2 regions of the Nonomuraea diastatica genome follow, and region 2 is predicted to be linked to the other one. Evidence: riboswitches for the same ligand, from Rfam matches in the RefSeq annotation. Region 2 holds a riboswitch; the other holds the start of a gene.

Region 1 (8,523 bases), on a different contig from region 2:
GTCCTGACCACAGTCCAGCGCCCCCGTCTTGACCTTTGCCGCTGATCAGCGTAAGTTGCGGCATTCGCAAACTTGAAAAAGCGAAGCGAGGCGCGCTCCAGAGCACCGTCGCCGCGTCTTCGCGGTAGGAGGCCGAGCCGATCGATGCCGAGCGTCTACTGCACGCAGTGCGGGCACGCCAACCCCGAGGATGCCCGTTTCTGTTCCCGCTGTGGGTCACCGCTGACCAGACTCGAGGTCTCCGGGGACACCACATCGACGATCTCGGTGGCGGGAATCGAGGCGTATGAGGCTGAGACAGGCGACATGCTCGTGGCCGAGCGGGCGCTGGTCGAGCAGCTGCCGCCCGGCGCGGCGCTGCTCACGGTGACCAGGGGGCCCAACCAGGGCAGTCGCTTCCGGCTCGACAAGGACCTGACCACGACCGGGCGCCATCCGGAGAGTGACATCTTCCTCGACGACATCACCGTCTCCCGCCGCCACGTCGAGTTCTACCGCCACCGCGGCGGCCAGTTCTCCGTGCGCGACGTGGGCAGCCTCAACGGCACCTACGTCAACAGGGAGCGGATCGAAGAGGTTCCCCTGCACTCCGGAGACGAGGTGCAGATCGGCAAGTTCCGCCTTGTCTTCCTGATGCGGGGCAACTCCGGGGCATGAGGGGGCGAAGCGGGCGACCGGCGGACGCCGTCTCGTGCGTGGCCATGCGGCAAGGGGAGGAGCGCGCATGACGTCGCAGGCGGCACGCTCGCACATGAGCATCGGGGAGGTGCTCGCGCTCCTGCAGGGCGAGTTCCCCGACGTCACCATCTCCAAGATCCGTTTCCTGGAGGGGGAAGGGCTGATCGAGCCCGAGCGCAGCCCGTCCGGCTACCGCAAGTTCACGCACCTGCACGTGGAGCAGCTGCGCTTCATCCTCACCGAGCAGCGCGACCACTACCTGCCGCTGCGGGTGATCAAGGACAAGATGGCGGAGGGCTTCGGCCGCCCCCGCGCCCTCCAGGGCAACGACAAACAGGAGATCAGGCTCAGCCGGGCCGAGCTGATCGAGGCCGCGAGCATCGACGAGGAGACCCTTGCCGAGCTGGAGGATTATGGCCTGCTCGCCCCGGTGGCCCGTCGCTACGACGAGGAGGCGCTCACGGTGGCGCGCACCGTCGGCGCCCTGGCCCGCTTCGGCCTGCGCGCCCGGCACCTGCGCGCGGTCAAGGCGGCGGCAGAGCGCGAGTGCGGCCTGGTCGAGCAGGCCGTCGCGCCGATACTCAAGCGGCGCGCCCCCGGTGCGATCGGCGAGGCCGACGAGGTGGGTAGGGAGCTCTCCGCACTCCTGCTCGACCTGCACGCATCCCTTGTGCGCACGGGCGTCCGGTCCGTGCTGGGGCGCTGAGACCCTGGCGAGCTGGGAGGCGGGGGCACATTCCAGGCCCGCCGGGTGTTACGTTGAAATGCAGAAGCCAGTCAGCAACGACCAAATAGCTGTGCCGGGTCACCGGTCAGGAATACGGAGCAGCCCGTGTTGCAGATGGAGGTTGTGGGCGTTCGGGTTGAAATGCCCACAAATCAGCCGATCGTCTTGCTGAAGGAGGCACACGGGGAGCGGTTCCTTCCTATATGGATTGGCATGACGGAAGCCACGGCCATCGCCCTGGCCCAGGCGGAGGAGCCTCCGCCGCGGCCGCTCACCCACGACCTTTTCCGAGACGTGCTGAGCGCCCTGGGCGTAGGCCTGCGGGCGGTCAACATCGTCGCCCTGCGTGACGGCATCTTCTTCGCCGACCTGGTGTTCTCCAACGGGGTGGAGGTGAGCGCGCGGCCGTCCGACTCGATCGCCCTCGCCCTGCGCACCGGAGCGCGCATCTTCGCCAGCGAAGAGGTCGTCCAGGAGGCTGGGGTGATCATCCCGGACGACCAGGAAGACGAGGTGGAGAAGTTCAGGGAGTTTCTTGACACGATCACTCCCGAGGACTTCGGCCGGGCGGGGTAGGTATTTCAGTGCATTTACGCTTCACGACGCGCCGAGCCGGATCGTTGACTGAGCATGGTCGCGGTCCTACGGTGCAAGTGAAACCCGTGGCCGCGCTTCACGTACCCCCAGATCAGGCCACGGGATGAGAGAAAGCCGGAGGTCCGCGTGGCGGTCAGCAGCGGCGAGGGAAAGACGGCCGGCCAGGAAGATCCGGTGCGGCGCGAAAGCGCGCGGCAGCGTGCCGGGGAGCAGGGTCTGCTCTTCGACGAACAGCCCGCGGCGCTGCCGGGCGACATCGGATACCGCGGGCCGACGGCATGCTCGGCGGCCGGCATCACCTATCGGCAGCTCGACTATTGGGCGCGCACGGGCCTCGTCGAGCCCACGATAAGAGCCGCGCAGGGCTCCGGCTCCCAGCGTCTCTACAGCTTCCGCGACATCCTGGTCCTCAAGGTCGTCAAGCGGCTCCTCGACACCGGGGTGTCGTTGCAGCAGATCCGCACGGCCGTGCAACATCTGCGTGACCGCGGGGTCGCCGACCTCGCGCAGATCACGCTCATGAGCGACGGCGTCAGCGTCTACGAGTGCACCTCGGCCGACGAGGTGATCGACCTGCTCCAGGGCGGCCAGGGCGTGTTCGGCATCGCGCTCGGCCGGGTCTGGCGCGAGGTCGAGGGCTCCCTCGCGGAGCTGCCGGGGGAACGCGCGGCGGTCGAGGACACCGTCCCGGCCGACCATCCCGCTGACGAACTCGCCCGCCGCCGCCGCGCCCGCCGCACGGGGTGAGCGTGGCTCTTGGCAGCCGTACGAATCGGGCGTAGTAACCTGAGGACAGCAAGGCCGACGACCCCGTGCGGGAGAGTCCCCGGGCCCCTGGGCTCCGGGGCGCCGAAGGAGCAACCCTCCCCGGAATCTCTCAGGCATCCCGTACCGCTCGGGCGAGGCAACTCTGGAAAGCAGGCGCACCCGCCAGGCGCGCCTCACCGACGGTGCAAGCCCCACCGGGGGTGAAGCTCTCAGGTCGCGACCCCGCGCTTGTCCGGGGTCCGCGCTGACAGAGGGGGAGATCCGGCACACGCCCGCGCCCTGGCGCCGGTCTCCACAGCCTCGGGAGGCATCTCCATGACCGATCTGTCCGCTCCGCCGTTCTCGTCCCGGCACATCGGCCCCTCCGAGTCCGAACAGCAGCGCATGCTCGAGGCCGTGGGCTTCGAGTCCGTGGCCGACCTGGTGGCGGTCGCCGTCCCCGAGTCCATCAGGGCCAAGGACCGTCTCACGCTGCCCGCCCCCGCCGGCGAGACCGAGGCCATCGCCGAGCTGCGCGCCCTGGCCGATCGCAACCAGGTGCTCACCTCGATGATCGGGCTGGGCTATCACGACACGGTCACGCCCGCCGTCATCCGCCGCAACCTGCTGGAGAACCCGGGCTGGTACACCGCCTACACCCCCTACCAGCCGGAGATCTCGCAGGGCCGCCTCGAGGCGCTGCTCAACTTCCAGACCGTCGTCTCCGACCTCACCGGCCTGCCCGTGGCCGGCGCCTCGCTCCTCGACGAGGCGACCGCCGCGGCCGAGGCCATGACGCTGGCCCGCAGGGCGGGCACGTCCAAGAGCGCCGTGTTCGTGGTCGACGCCGACGCGCTGCCCCAGACCAAGGCCGTTCTCGCCACCAGGGCCGAGCCGCTCGGCATCACGCTCGTGGAGCACTCCCTCGACGGCGAGCTGCCCGAGTGCTTCGGCGTGCTCGTGCAATACCCCGGCGCGTCCGGCCGGCTGAGTGACTTCCGCGCCGTGTCGGCCGCCGCGCACGAGGCGGGCGCCCTCGTCGTGGCCGCCGCGGACCTGCTGGCGCTGACGCTCGTGGCCGCCCCCGGCGAGCTGGGCGCCGACATCGCCGTGGGCTCCTCGCAGCGGTTCGGGGTGCCCTTCGGGTTCGGCGGCCCGCACGCGGCCTACATGTCCGTACGCGAGGGCCTGCAGCGCCAGCTGCCCGGCCGCCTGGTCGGCGTCTCCGTCGACGCCGACGGCGACCCCGCCTACCGCCTGGCCCTGCAGACCCGCGAGCAGCACATCCGCCGCGAGAAGGCCACCAGCAACATCTGCACCGCGCAGGTTTTGCTCGCCGTCATCGCGAGCATGTACGCCGTCTACCACGGCCCAGAAGGCCTGCGCCGCATCGCCCACCGGGTGCACCGCCACGCCGCCGCCCTGGCCGAAGGGCTGCGCCGGGCGGGTGTGGAGGTCGTGCACGCCGAGTTCTTCGACACCGTGCTCGTGCGCGTGCCCGGGCGGGCGTCCGCCGTGGTCGCCGCCGCCGCCGAGCGGGGCGTCAACCTCTGGCAGGTGGATGCCGACCACGTCTCGATCGCCTGCGACGAGAAGACCGGAGCCGCCGAGCTGGCCACGGTGCGGGCCGCGTTCGGGCTCCCGAGCACCCCTTCCGGCGCCCACACCGAGGTCGCGGGCGCCGCCGACGCGCTGCCCGCCTCGCTGCTGCGCGAGTCCGCCTACCTGACCCACCCGGTCTTCCACAGCCACCGCTCCGAGACCGCGATGTTGCGCTACCTGCGCCGGCTGCAGGACAAGGACATCGCGCTCGACCGGTCGATGATCCCGCTGGGCTCCTGCACGATGAAGCTCAACGCGACCACCGAGATGGAGCCGATCACCTGGCCGGAGTTCGCCGCCGTCCACCCCTACGCGCCCGCCGCCCAGGCCGAGGGCTACCTCGAGCTGATCGGCACGCTGGAGCGCTGGCTGGCCGAGGTGACCGGCTACGACGCCGTCTCCATCCAGCCCAACGCCGGCTCCCAGGGCGAGTTCGCCGGGCTGCTGGCCATCCGCGCCTACCACCGCGCGGGCGGTGACAGCGGGCGAGACGTCTGCCTCATCCCCTCCTCGGCGCACGGCACCAACGCCGCCAGCGCCGTCATGGCCGGCATGCGGGTCGTGGTCGTGGCCTGCGACTCCGAGGGGAACGTCGACCTGGCCGACCTCGACGCCAAGATCGCCAAGCACCGCGACGCGCTCGCCGCGATCATGGTGACCTACCCGTCGACGCACGGCGTCTACGAGGAGAGCATCACCGAGGTCTGCGCCAAGGTGCACGAGGCCGGCGGCCAGGTCTACGTCGACGGGGCCAACCTCAACGCGCTGGTCGGGCTGGCCAAGCCCGGCGAGTTCGGGGCCGACGTGTCCCACCTCAACCTGCACAAGACGTTCTGCATCCCGCACGGCGGCGGCGGCCCCGGCGTCGGCCCGGTCGCGGTCCGCGGCCACCTGGCGCCCTACCTGCCCGCTCACCCGCTGCGTGACGGCTCGCCGGTGGGGCCCGTCTCCGCGGCGCCCTACGGGTCGGCCGGGATCCTGCCGATCTCGTGGGCGTACATCCGGATGATGGGCTCCGACGGGCTCACCGCGGCCACCGAGCAGGCCATCCTGTCGGCCAACTACCTCGCCAAGCGGCTGGCGCCGCACTACCCGGTGCTCTATACCGGGCGCGGCGGGCTGGTGGCCCACGAGTGCATCATCGACCTGCGCCCGATCACCAAGGAGACCGGTGTCACCGTGGACGACGTGGCCAAGCGCCTCATCGACTACGGCTTCCACGCGCCCACCATGTCGTTCCCCGTCGCCGGGACCCTCATGATCGAGCCGACCGAGAGCGAGGACCTTGGCGAGCTCGACCGGTTCGCCGACGCGATGATCGCCATCCGGGGCGAGATCGCGAAGGTGGCGTCCGGCGACTACGACAAGACCGACAACCCCCTGCGTAACGCGCCGCACACCGCGGAATCGGTCAGCGCCGACGAATGGCACCACCCCTACACGCGGACCGAGGCCGCCTACCCGCTGCCGTCGCTGCGCGACGGCAAATACTGGGTGCCGGTGCGCCGCATCGACCAGGCCTACGGCGACCGCAACCTGGTGTGCTCGTGCCCCCCGCTGGAGGCCTACGAGGACTAGTCACCGGGAGGGCCAGACCTTCGGCGTCAACCGGGCAGACATGATCGCCGGAAGTCGTTAGGCTCAGGGCGACCGTCGCCAGAAGGAGCTCTCTTGACGTCCTCAGAGCTGGAGACCCCGCCTCTCGACACCGCCCGGCGTCTGGCCGAACGCGGCGACCTCGACGGCGCCGCCGCCATCCTCGGCGAGCTCGCCGCCGACCCCGCCGAGCCCGACAGGGCTCAGGCCGCCGTCGGGCTGGCCGTGGTGCTGGAGGAGCGCGGCGACGTCGAGGCCGCCAGGGCGGCCGCCAGGACCGCGCTGGCGACAGGGCACCCCGAGTACGCCTCGCAGGCCGCGTGCCACCTGGCCCAGGGCTTCGAGCGGGAGGGGCGGGCCGAGCAGGCCAGGGCTGCCTGGCAGGCCGTGCTGGGGGTCGGCGCGGCCGCGTACGTCCCGCTGGCCCATCTCGCGCTGGCCCGGCTGGCCGTGCGGGCTCAGGACCTGGAGGAGGCGGAGCAGGAGCTGCGGGCCGCGATGGCGGCCGGCGACGGCGAGATCGCCGCGCGCGCCGCGCAGGAGCTGGCCGACCTGCTGATGGAGCACGGAGAGCCCGGGGCGGCGGCTGAGCTCCTCCTGGACGCCCTGGAGGCCGTGCCCGAGGAGGAGACGCCCGGGCTGCGGGTCCGGCTCGGCATCGCGCATCTGGAGCTGGCCTGCGCGGAGTTCGCGGAGACCGTGGAGAGCGGCGCGGACACGCAGACGAGCGCGCTGGCCATCGAGCTGCTCGCTCGCACCCTGCCCCTACGCGGGCGCGACGACGACGCGGGACGGGTCTGGTCGTACGGGCTGGAGCACGCCGACGAGACGCTGGCCGCGGAGGTCAGGCTCCGCTACCAGCGCGACACCTGACACCCGGCGGCCCGCGGTGGGCGTGACGCCCTGACCGTGTCCCCGAGGCATGCCCGCGGGACGGCGGAGGTGCTCCCGTCTCCTCCGCCGGGCGGGGATCAGCCGCGGCGCATGATGGCCGCCGCGGCGGCCACGTTGATCACGACGATGGCCAGCCACGTGATGATCAGGCCCACCAGCCCGGCGTTGGCCACCCCGATGGCCGTCAGTGGGATGCCCATGCCCATCGAGCCCAGCGCCACCGGGATCATCGCCGCGCCCGGCGCGGACTTCTTGTGCGGCGGGGGCCCGTAGCGGTCGAGCTCGGCCCGCACGCGGGCGGCGATGGTGGCCTCGAGCCGCTCGGTGAACGAGTCGACGAGCGCCGCCTCGTAGTCGGGTCCGAGATCGCGGCGGGCGTCGAGCGTGGCCTGAAAATCTTCCCTGATGGGGCGCTGGTCCGGCATAAGGTCATCATCCATCCCGGAAGTGGTGTCGTCATCCGACCTGAGGGCTAGCGTGTCATCCTCCCCAGGTACGGTGCTGGCATGGAGGTGATGACCCCGCGCGGGCCCGCGTTCGTGGAGATCGACGAGGTGCCGGGCGCGCGGCTGCTGCTGGTCCTGACCCACGGCTCGGCCGGGGGAGTGGACGCTCCCGATCTGCTGGCCGTGCGCGACGCCGCCATGGGTGCAGGGGCCAGTGTGGCGCGGGTGACGCAGGCGTTCAGGGTGGCGGGGGCGCGGGCGCCGGGCTCGCCGGTCAGGCAGGACGAGGCGTGGGAGATCGTGCTGTCCGAGCTGCGCGCGCGCCTGCCGGGGCTGCCCGTGGTGCAGGGCGGGCGGAGCAACGGGGCGCGGGTGGCGTGCCGTACGGCGAAGGCGGTCGGCGCGGCGGCGGTGGTGGCGCTGGCCTTTCCGCTGCATCCGCCGGGAAGACCCGAGCGCTCCCGGGCCGGCGAGCTACGCGGCGCCGGGGTGGACGTGCTGGTCGTGAACGGTGATCGTGACCCCTTCGGAGTGCCGGACGCCGCGGACGCCGCGCGCCTGGTGGTGCTGCCGGGAGAGGGCCATGACCTGAAAAAGGACCCCGCCCGGGTGGGCGAGGTCGTGGCGGAGTGGATCACCCGCTATGGCGGGCCGCCACGGCAGGGCAGCACCGGCCGGCGGCGCCGCCCGCGTGTGGATCAGGCCGCGCCCACCAGCGGATCGGGCCGATGAGGTGCGATGACGGTGCCGCTGGGCAGCAGCTCGCCGGTGTCCTCGAACAGGACGACGCCGTTGCAGAGCAGGCTCCACCCCTGCTCGGGGTGGCTGGCGAGGGTGCGTGCCGCCTCGCGGTCAGGCGCCTCGGCATCCGGACAGGCCGGGTCGTGCGGGCACATCGGCGTGCCTCCGATATCTCGTGGGATGCTCCCGTTCTGGAGGGGCGGGAGCCGGCTCGGGTTGTTGTCCTGGCAAGTGTGCGACTGTGTCACGCGTTCCGACATAGCCCGTTCGGGCTGTTACAGGAGGATCCCTGGTGCGTGTGACCTTCGACACAGCGTGCCTTATGCAGGATAACCGGCCAAGCGCGACACGCGCATCACGTTTGCAATCCCTTGAGGAGAGCGTCGAGCCCGCGCTCGAAGTCGATATCTGCTCTTTCATCCCGTCTGACCCATTCATCGACGTCTGGGTCGGCCCAGCCGGACTGCTGCACCTCGACAGCGACGCTGCCGAAGA
Region 2 (8,523 bases):
AAGCTGGCGCGCGAGGCGTTCGGCGAGGACGTCGTCGAGCATTACGCGAACAACGCGCGCGTGGAGCTGGCGGCGTTCGACGCGGCGGTGACGGACTGGGAGATGTTCCGTGGTTTCGAGCGAATGTGACGGGTGACCGATGAAGATCGTCAATCCGGCGACGGAGGACGTCGTCGCCGACGTCGAGGCGGCCGACCCGGCCGAGGTCGACCGGGCGGTGGAGCGTGCCAGGACGGCGTACGCCGCCTGGCGGCAGGTGTCGCCCGGCGACCGGGCGCGGCTGCTGAGGAGGTTCGCGGACCTGGTGGGCGAGCACGGCGAGGAGCTGGCACGGCTGGAGCTGGCCAACGCCGGGCACCCGATCGGCAACGCCCGCTGGGAGGCCGGCGCCGTACGCGACGTGCTGCACTTCTACGCCGGGGCGCCCGAGCGCGACCACGGCAAGCAGATCCCGGTGCCCGGCGGCGTGGACGTCACCTTCCAGGAGCCGCTGGGCGTGGTGGGCGTCATCGTGCCGTGGAACTTCCCCATGCTGATCATGTCGTGGGGGGTGGCCCCGGCGCTGGCGGCCGGCAACACGGTGATCGTCAAACCGGCCGAGTGGACTCCGCTGACCGCGCTGAGGCTGGCCGAGCTGGCCTTGGCGGCGGGCCTCCCCGAAGGGGTGCTCCAGGTGCTGCCCGGGGTAGGGGAGGTCGCGGGCGCCCGGCTGGTGGAGCACCCTGACGTGGCCAAGATCGTGTTCACCGGCTCGACCGAGGTGGGCAAGGAGATCGCGGCCAAGGCGGCGGCCCAGGTCAAGCGGGTCACGCTGGAGCTAGGCGGCAAGTCCGCAAATATCATCTTTGCGGACGCCGATCTCGACAGAGCGGCACAAGCAGCCCCTTACGCGGTTTTCGACAACGCGGGGCAGGACTGCTGCGCCAGGTCCCGGCTGCTCGTCCAGGCGAGCGTGTACGACGCGTTCATGGAGCGCCTCACCGAGGCCGTACGCGGCGTCGTCGTCGGCGACCCCCTCGACGAGAGCACCGAGATGGGCCCGCTGATCAGCGCCGAACACCTCGACCGCGTGCGCGGCTTCGTCCAGGAGAGCGCCCCCTACCTCCAGGGGTCGTGCCCCGGCGGCAAGGGCTACTGGTTCCCGCCGACCGTGCTCACTCCGGACGTCACCGACCGTACGTTCACCGAAGAGATCTTCGGGCCGGTCGTGTCGGTGGCGCCCTTCGAGGACGAGGCGGACGCCGTGCGCATCGCCAACGACACCCCGTACGGGCTGAGCGGCTCCATCTGGACCCGCGACGTCGGGCGCGCGCTCCGCGTGTCCCGAGCGGTCGAGGCGGGCGCGCTGTCGGTGAACTCCAACGCGTCGGTCCGCTACTGGACCCCGTTCGGCGGCTTCAAGCAGTCAGGGCTGGGCCGGGAGCTCGGCCCCGACGCCCTGGCGGCGTTCACGGAGACCAAGAACGTCTTCATCTCCTGGGAATGAGGTAGAAAGCGACGTGCACATGAAGCGGTTGCAGGATCGGGTGGCGGTGATCACCGGCGCGGGTGGCGGCATCGGGCTGGCCACCGCGCGCAGGTTCGCCGACGAGGGCGCCAAGGTGGTCTGCGCCGACCTCGACGAGCAGGCGGGCGTCAAGGCCGCCAACGAGGTCGGCGGCCTCTTCGTACGGGCCGACGTGGCCGTCGAGGACGACGTCGTCCGGATGTTCCGTACGGCGTTCGACGCCTACGGCAGCGTGGACATCGCCTTCAACAACGCCGGCATCTCGCCGCCCGACGACGACTCGATCCTGGAGACCGGCATCGACGCGTGGCGCCGCGTCCAGGACGTCAACCTGACCAGCGTCTACCTGTGCTGCAAGCACGCGATCCCGTACATGCGGCGCCAGGGCAAGGGCTCGATCATCAACACCGCGTCGTTCGTGGCCGTCATGGGCTCGGCGACCTCGCAGATCTCCTACACGGCGTCCAAGGGCGGGGTGCTGGCGATGTCGCGCGAGCTGGGCGTGCAGTTCGCGCGCGAGGGCATCCGGGTGAACGCGCTGTGCCCGGGGCCGGTGAACACGCCGCTGCTGCGGGAGCTGTTCGCGAAGGACCCTGAACGTGCCCAGCGGCGGCTGGTGCACGTCCCGGTCGGGCGCTTCGCCGAGGCGTCGGAGATCGCGGCGGCGGTCGCATTCCTGGCCAGCGACGACGCCTCGTTCATCACGGGCAGCGAGTTCCTGGTGGACGGCGGCATCTCCGGCGCCTACGTCACGCCGCTCTAGGGGGTCATCGTGCGACGTCCCGTCATCGGGGTCACGTGTTACGTGGAGCCGGCGACGTTCACGGTCTGGGAGGACATGCCGGCCGCGCTCCTGCCGTACATGTACGTCGAGCAGGTCGTCCGCGCCGGCGGCCAGCCGGTCGTGCTCCCGCCCGCGGGGGACGCCGCGCAGGTGGTGAGCCGCCTGGACGGGCTCGTCCTGGCCGGGGGCGGCGACATCGATCCGGCGAGGTACGGCGAGACGCCGGAGGAACGTACCGGCTATATCCGCAAATTTCGTGACCAGGCCGAGTTCGCCGTGCTGGCCGCCGCCCTCGACGCCCACCTGCCCTTCCTCGGCATCTGCCGGGGCCTCCAGGTGCTTAACGTCGCCCTCGGCGGCAGCCTCCACCAGCACCTGCCCGACGTGGTCGGCCACACGGGACACTCCCCCGCGCCCGGACGTTTCGGTCACCTGCCCATCACCCCCGTCCCCGGCACCCGCCTGGCCAAGGCGCTGGGCACGGCACCCGTGACGGTGCCGCACTATCACCACCAGGCCGTCGACCGCCTCGCCCCCGGCCTCACCGTGACCGCGACCGCCGCCGACGGCACCGTCGAAGGGGTGGAGCTGGACTCGGGGCCGTTCACCGTGGCGGCGCAGTGGCACCCGGAGGCGGCCGAGGACCACGCCCTCTTCGAGGCCCTGGTGGCGGCCTGCTGACGGATGAGGGCGACGGGCAGAACGCGACAAGACCCCCAAATCACTACTAGGCTGGCGGGACACACCAGCAAACCGTGCGGGAGAGCACCCTGACAGCCGGTCAGGGTCCCTGAAGGAGCAAGCCCTCCCCGCGAACCTCTCAAGGCAAAGGACCGCACGGCTGACCGGGAGAATCCTCCCGGAAGGTGACCTCTGGAAAGCAGGCCCGCAGGGCCTCGCCGAAGGTGAAAGTCCGGCAAAACTCGGGCGAAGCTCTCAGGCATCGATGACAGAGGGGGAGGATGCTGGCATCCGATCCTGTCCTGAGGTGCGATAAATGTCCCGACCTACTCCGCTACGAGACGTGCACGAAAGCCTCGGCGCGACGCTGACCGACTTCGCGGGGTGGCTCATGCCACTCCGGTACGGGAGCGAGTCCGCGGAGCACAGAGCCGTCCGCGAGGCCGCCGGGCTGTTCGACCTCTCGCACATGGGCGAGATCTTCGTGACCGGGCCGCAGGCCGCCGCGGCGCTGGACTACGCGCTGGTCGGCAACATGTCGGCCGTGACGCCCGGACGAGCGAGATACACCATGATCGTCAGCGGGCGAGGCGGGGTGCTGGACGACCTCATCGTCTACCGGCTCGGGGGCGAGGAGTTCATGGTCGTGGCAAACGCCTCGAACTACGAAAAAGTCGCCGAGGAGCTGGAAAGCCGCTCCAAGGCGTATGACGCCGTGGTCGATGACCGTTCGCAGCAGTACGCGCTGATCGCCGTCCAGGGACCCCGCTCGCAGGAGATCCTCACCACGCTCACCGACGCCGACCTGGCCGGGCTCAAGTACTACGCGGGCCTGGCAGGGCTGGTCGACGGGCGGCAGGCGCTCATCGCACGCACCGGCTACACCGGGGAGGACGGGTTCGAGCTGTTCGTGGCCAACCAGGACGCGGTGCCGCTCTGGCACGCGCTCGTGGCCGCGGGCGAGCCGTACGGGCTCAAGCCCGCCGGCCTGTCCAGCCGCGACACGCTCAGGCTCGAAGCCGGCATGCCCCTGTACGGCAACGAACTGAGCGCCGAGCTGACTCCGTTCGACGCGGGGCTGGGCAGGGTGGTGAAATTCGACAAGCCGGGCGACTTCGTCGGCAGGTCGGCGCTGGAGGCGGTCAAGGACGACCCCCCGCGGCGCCGTCTCGTCGGTCTGGTCGCCCGGGGCCGCCGGGTGCCGCGCCACGGCTACCCGGTCACCAAGGACGGCGCCGTCGTCGGCGAGGTCACCAGCGGTGCGCCCTCCCAGACCCTGGGCAAGCCCATCGCGCTGGCCTACGTGGACACCGGAGCCGACTCAGGCCTGGCTGTGGACATCCGGGGCAGCCATGAACCCATGGACCTGGTCGAGCTGCCCTTTTACAGGAGGAACAAGTGAGCAACATCCCTGACGACCTGAGCTACACCAAGGAACACGAGTGGGTTTCCGGGGTCGAGGACGGCCTCACCGTGACCGTCGGCATCACGGCCTACGCCGCCGACGCCCTTGGTGACGTCGTCTTCGTGCAGCTCCCCGAGGTCGGTTCGATCGTCGAGGCGGGCGACTCCGTCGGCGAGGTGGAGTCGACCAAGTCGGTCAGCGAGATCTACACGCCCGTGGGCGGCGAGATCGCCGAGGTCAACCAGGCCCTCGCGGACGACCCGAGCCTGGCCAACGGCGACCCGTACGGCGAGGGCTGGATGTTCCGGGTGCGCATGGAAGGCGCCCCGGAGGACCTGCTGTCCGCCGAGGAGTACGCCGCGCTCACCTCGGGCGAGTCCTGACCCTGCCAGGTCTCATCGGCTGACGCCGGGGCCCGCGTCCGGGCCCCGGCACTCATGAAGGGCGCATCATCAATGGCGATCAGCGTCTTCGACCTCTTCAAGATCGGCATCGGCCCGTCGAGCTCCCACACGGGAGGCCCGATGGCCGCCGCACACAAGTTCGCCCGCGGGCTGCACCAGGACGGCCTGCTGCCGGGCGTGGCCCGCGTCGAGGCCATCCTGTACGGCTCGCTCGGCCTGACCGGGAAGGGCCACGGCAGCGACAAGGCGGTTCTGCTCGGCCTGTCCGGGGAGAAGCCCGAGCTGGTCGACGTCGACACCATCGAAGGCCGCCTGGCCGAGATGCGCGAGTCGGGCACCGTCCGGCTGTACGGCAGCCACGAGATCCCCTTCGTCGTCGGCCAGGACCTCGTCTTCGAACGCAAGATCACGCTGCCCGAGCACCCGAACGGCATGCGCTTCACCGCCTACGACGCGGCGGGCGAGCCGCTCAGGGAGAAGGTCTACTTCTCGGTCGGCGGCGGCTTCGTCGTGGACGAGAAGGCCACCGGCGCCGACCGCATCAAGCCGGACGACACCGTCCTGCCCTACCCCTTCACGACCGGCGAAGAGCTGCTCAAACACTGCACGAACACCGGCCTGTCGATGTCGGCGATCATGCTGGAGAACGAGAAGGCGTTCGGGCGCACCGAGGAGGAGGTCCGCGCGGAGCTGCTGCGCCTCTGGCAGGTCATGTCGGAGTGCGTGCGCCGCGGCATCTCCAAGGAGGGCGTCCTGCCCGGCGGGCTCAAGGTCAAGCGCCGCGCCAACCAGTTGCACCGCCGCCTGCAGTCGGAGCCGGCCGAGAAGGACCCGCTGCAGGCCATGGACTGGGTGACGTTGTTCGCGCTGGCGGTCAACGAGGAGAACGCCGCGGGGGGCCGCATCGTCACGGCGCCCACCAACGGCGCCGCCGGCATCATCCCGGCCGTCCTGACGTACTACACCCGCTTCGTCCCCCACGCGGACGAGGACGGCGTGGTGCGTTTCCTGCTCACGGCCGGCGCGATCGGCGTGCTGTTCAAGGAGAACGCCTCGATCTCGGGCGCCGAGGTGGGCTGCCAGGGCGAGGTCGGCTCCGCCTGCTCCATGGCCTCGGCGGGCCTCACGGAGGCGCTCGGCGGCACGCCGGAGCAGGTCGAGAACGCCGCCGAGATCGGCATCGAGCACAACCTGGGGCTGACCTGCGACCCGATCGGCGGGCTCGTGCAGATCCCGTGCATCGAGCGGAACGCGGTCGCCTCGAACAAGGCCATCACCGCGGCCAGGATCGCCCTGCGCGGCGACGGCCGCCATTTCGTGGCGCTGGACAAGGCGATCAAGACCATGCGCGACACCGGCCGCGACATGCTCGACAAATACAAGGAGACCTCACGCGGCGGCCTGGCCGTCAACGTGATCGAGTGCTGACGTTCCCTGTATCAGCCCGGCCATCGTGCAGGCCCGCTCCCACGGCGAGGAGCGGGCACGCGGGTGGTGATTTGTCACGTAAGCCGGGAAATGCTCGGCCTATTTGGAGAAAGGCTCCAGGAAAGGCCGCAGCCCGTTCGGCGCTTCAGTTGTGCGGGCGGGGGGATTCGAACCCCCACGGTGTCTCCACCAACAAGACCTAAACCTGCCGCGTATGCCATTTCGCCACGCCCGCGTAGTCCCCGCCGAAAGCGGGCTTCAGACAGTTTAGCGCTCTGGGTGAGGACGAAGCGCATCCGTGATGAGGCCGGCCAGAGGATGGCCCGGGAGAAAGGAGGCAGACAAGGGCACAGAGAAGGGCGTGGGCCCTTTCCGCAGGGCCCGCGAGCGGGCTCAGGCCAGGCCCAGCTTCTTCTTCAACGACGCCACGTGCCCCGTCGCCTTCACGTTGTAGAGCGCCTGCTCCACCTTCCCGTCGCCGTCGATGACGAACGTCGAGCGGATGACCCCCACGATCTCCCTGCCGTACAACTTCTTGGGGCCATAGGCGGCGTACGCCTCGTGGACGACGAGGTCGGGATCGGAGAGCAGCGGGAAGGTCAGCGCGTCACGCTCGACGAACTTGGCGAGCTTTTCCGGTTTGTCCTTCGACACGCCGAGGACCACGAAACCCTCGGCGGTCAACTGGCTGAGGTTGTCACGGAAATCGCACGCCTGCTTGGTGCAGCCGGGCGTCATCGCGGCGGGGTAGAAATAGAGGATCACCCGCTTGCCGCGGTGGTCGCCGAGGGAAACGGTGGTTCCGTCGGCGGCGGGTAGCACGAACTCGGGCGCGGCGTCGCCGGGCGCGAGCTTGGTCTCTGTCATGGGCCCTCCTGACTTCTTCCCGCAAACCTACCGGCCCGGCCGCCGTGCCGTACGGCCTGCCGACCTGACAGACTGATCACGACCACTACCGACGGAGCCCGCACGGCACACGAAGCGGGCGCGGCCACGCGTACGGTCGAGAGGAGACGCCATGGCTGACACCGATCCTGACGAGCTGGAGCGGCGGATCGCGCGGACGCGCGCTGAGTTGGCGCAGACGGTCGACGCCATTGCCGACCGGGTGAGCCCCAAGCGGGTCGCCGAACGCACAGTGACCGACGTCAAGAGCAGGGCGGGGCACTTCGTGGCGTCCGTGGGCGACGCGCTCGGGGTGGCGCCGCGGCCGGTCGCCTACGACGACGGTGCCGAGCAGGCGTGGGAGGACGAGCGGCCCGACCTGGGACCTGTCCTGATCGGTGTCGGGGCGGTGCTGGTCGTGGGGGCGGCCATCGTGCTCTGGCGGCGACGCCGCAGGCGGCGCGCCTGACGCTCCGCACACCGCGAAGACGCCCCGGTACGCCCGACGCACCACATACCGGCCGAGGACGCCCGGCGCGTGACGCCGGAGGTCAGAGGAAGGTCTTGCCCTCGCCTCTGTACGTCGGCACCGATCCGACCAGGGTGTCGCCGTCGACGAGGTGGAGCGTGTCGAACCGCTCGCACATCTCGCCCGCCTTGGCGTGCCTGAACCACACCCGGTCGCCGATCCGCAGGTCGTCGGCGGCCTGGCCGAGCAGCGGCGTCTGCACCTCCCCCGCGCCTTCGTCCGGGGAGAAGCGCAGCCCCGCCGGCAGGTACGCCTGCGGCAGGCGGCTCCCGCCGGCCGCGCCCGAGGCCGGATAGCCGCCCCCGAGCACGGTCGCGACGTCCGGAGCCGGGCGGCGTACGACCGGCAGGGCGAAGAGGGCGGCCGGATGGCCGGTGAAGCCGCGGTAGAAGTCGAACAACTTCGGGTGGAAAAGCCCGGATCCCGCCGCCACCTCCGTGACGGCCTTCTCGCGTACGGTGCGCTCGATGGAGCCGGTGCCGCCGCCGTTGACGAATTCGAGGTCGGCGACCCGGCGGACGGCGTTCACGACGCGGCCGCGCCTGACGATGAGCTCCCGGGCGGAGCACGCCTGCATGACTCTGATGGCACGGGTGAGGAGGGCGTTGCCCGGAGGGTCGTCGCCGACTCCGGCGATCTGGGCCTCGTACGCCAGGAGCCCGGCCAGGCGGAACCCTGGGCGTTTGGTGATGGCGGCGGCCAGGTCTGCGGCCTCCTCGGGCTCGCGGATCGGGGAGCGGAGAGCTCCCGCTCGGAATTTCCCGCCCAGGGCGACGTATCCGGCGTCGATGTCGAGGCAGATCCGGAGCTCGGCCCGAGGCCGCACCCCGTCCACGGCCGTCTTGATGAAGTCGAGGTGCGCGAGCGAGTCGACGGTCACGGTGATGCGCCCGGCCGCGA

The links. Region 2 has a riboswitch for glycine ahead of gcvT (glycine cleavage system aminomethyltransferase GcvT). Riboswitches for the same ligand answer to the same signal wherever they lie in the genome.
Region 1: linked by a shared signal. The riboswitch ahead of gcvP (aminomethyl-transferring glycine dehydrogenase) and the one ahead of gcvT (glycine cleavage system aminomethyltransferase GcvT) in region 2 are both predicted to bind glycine.

The regions. Positions count from the first base shown of each region.
Region 1 is NZ_SMKP01000021.1:60,119-68,641, forward strand. It holds gene E1294_RS10240 (double zinc ribbon and FHA domain-containing protein) at 145-657, shown strand; gene ftsR (transcriptional regulator FtsR) at 725-1,384, shown strand; gene E1294_RS10250 (bifunctional nuclease family protein) at 1,511-1,981, shown strand; gene E1294_RS10255 (MerR family transcriptional regulator) at 2,129-2,749, shown strand; glycine riboswitch at 2,808-2,906, shown strand; gene gcvP (aminomethyl-transferring glycine dehydrogenase) at 3,086-5,929, shown strand; gene E1294_RS10265 (tetratricopeptide repeat protein) at 6,023-6,820, shown strand; gene E1294_RS10270 (hypothetical protein) at 6,919-7,281, opposite strand; gene E1294_RS10275 (alpha/beta hydrolase family protein) at 7,348-8,019, shown strand; gene E1294_RS10280 (DUF5999 family protein) at 7,986-8,183, opposite strand; gene E1294_RS10285 (TetR/AcrR family transcriptional regulator C-terminal domain-containing protein) at 8,384-8,523, opposite strand, start outside.
Region 2 is NZ_SMKP01000063.1:30,436-38,958, reverse strand. It holds gene E1294_RS22465 (glutamine synthetase family protein) at 1-129, shown strand, start outside; gene E1294_RS22460 (aldehyde dehydrogenase family protein) at 140-1,486, shown strand; gene E1294_RS22455 (3-oxoacyl-ACP reductase) at 1,506-2,270, shown strand; gene E1294_RS22450 (gamma-glutamyl-gamma-aminobutyrate hydrolase family protein) at 2,280-2,972, shown strand; glycine riboswitch at 3,040-3,137, shown strand; glycine riboswitch at 3,155-3,254, shown strand; gene gcvT (glycine cleavage system aminomethyltransferase GcvT) at 3,289-4,374, shown strand; gene gcvH (glycine cleavage system protein GcvH) at 4,371-4,760, shown strand; gene E1294_RS22435 (L-serine ammonia-lyase) at 4,833-6,209, shown strand; tRNA gene E1294_RS22430 (tRNA-Leu) at 6,362-6,444, opposite strand; gene bcp (thioredoxin-dependent thiol peroxidase) at 6,603-7,076, opposite strand; gene E1294_RS22420 (DUF3618 domain-containing protein) at 7,228-7,563, shown strand; gene E1294_RS22415 (amino acid deaminase/aldolase) at 7,646-8,523, opposite strand, start outside.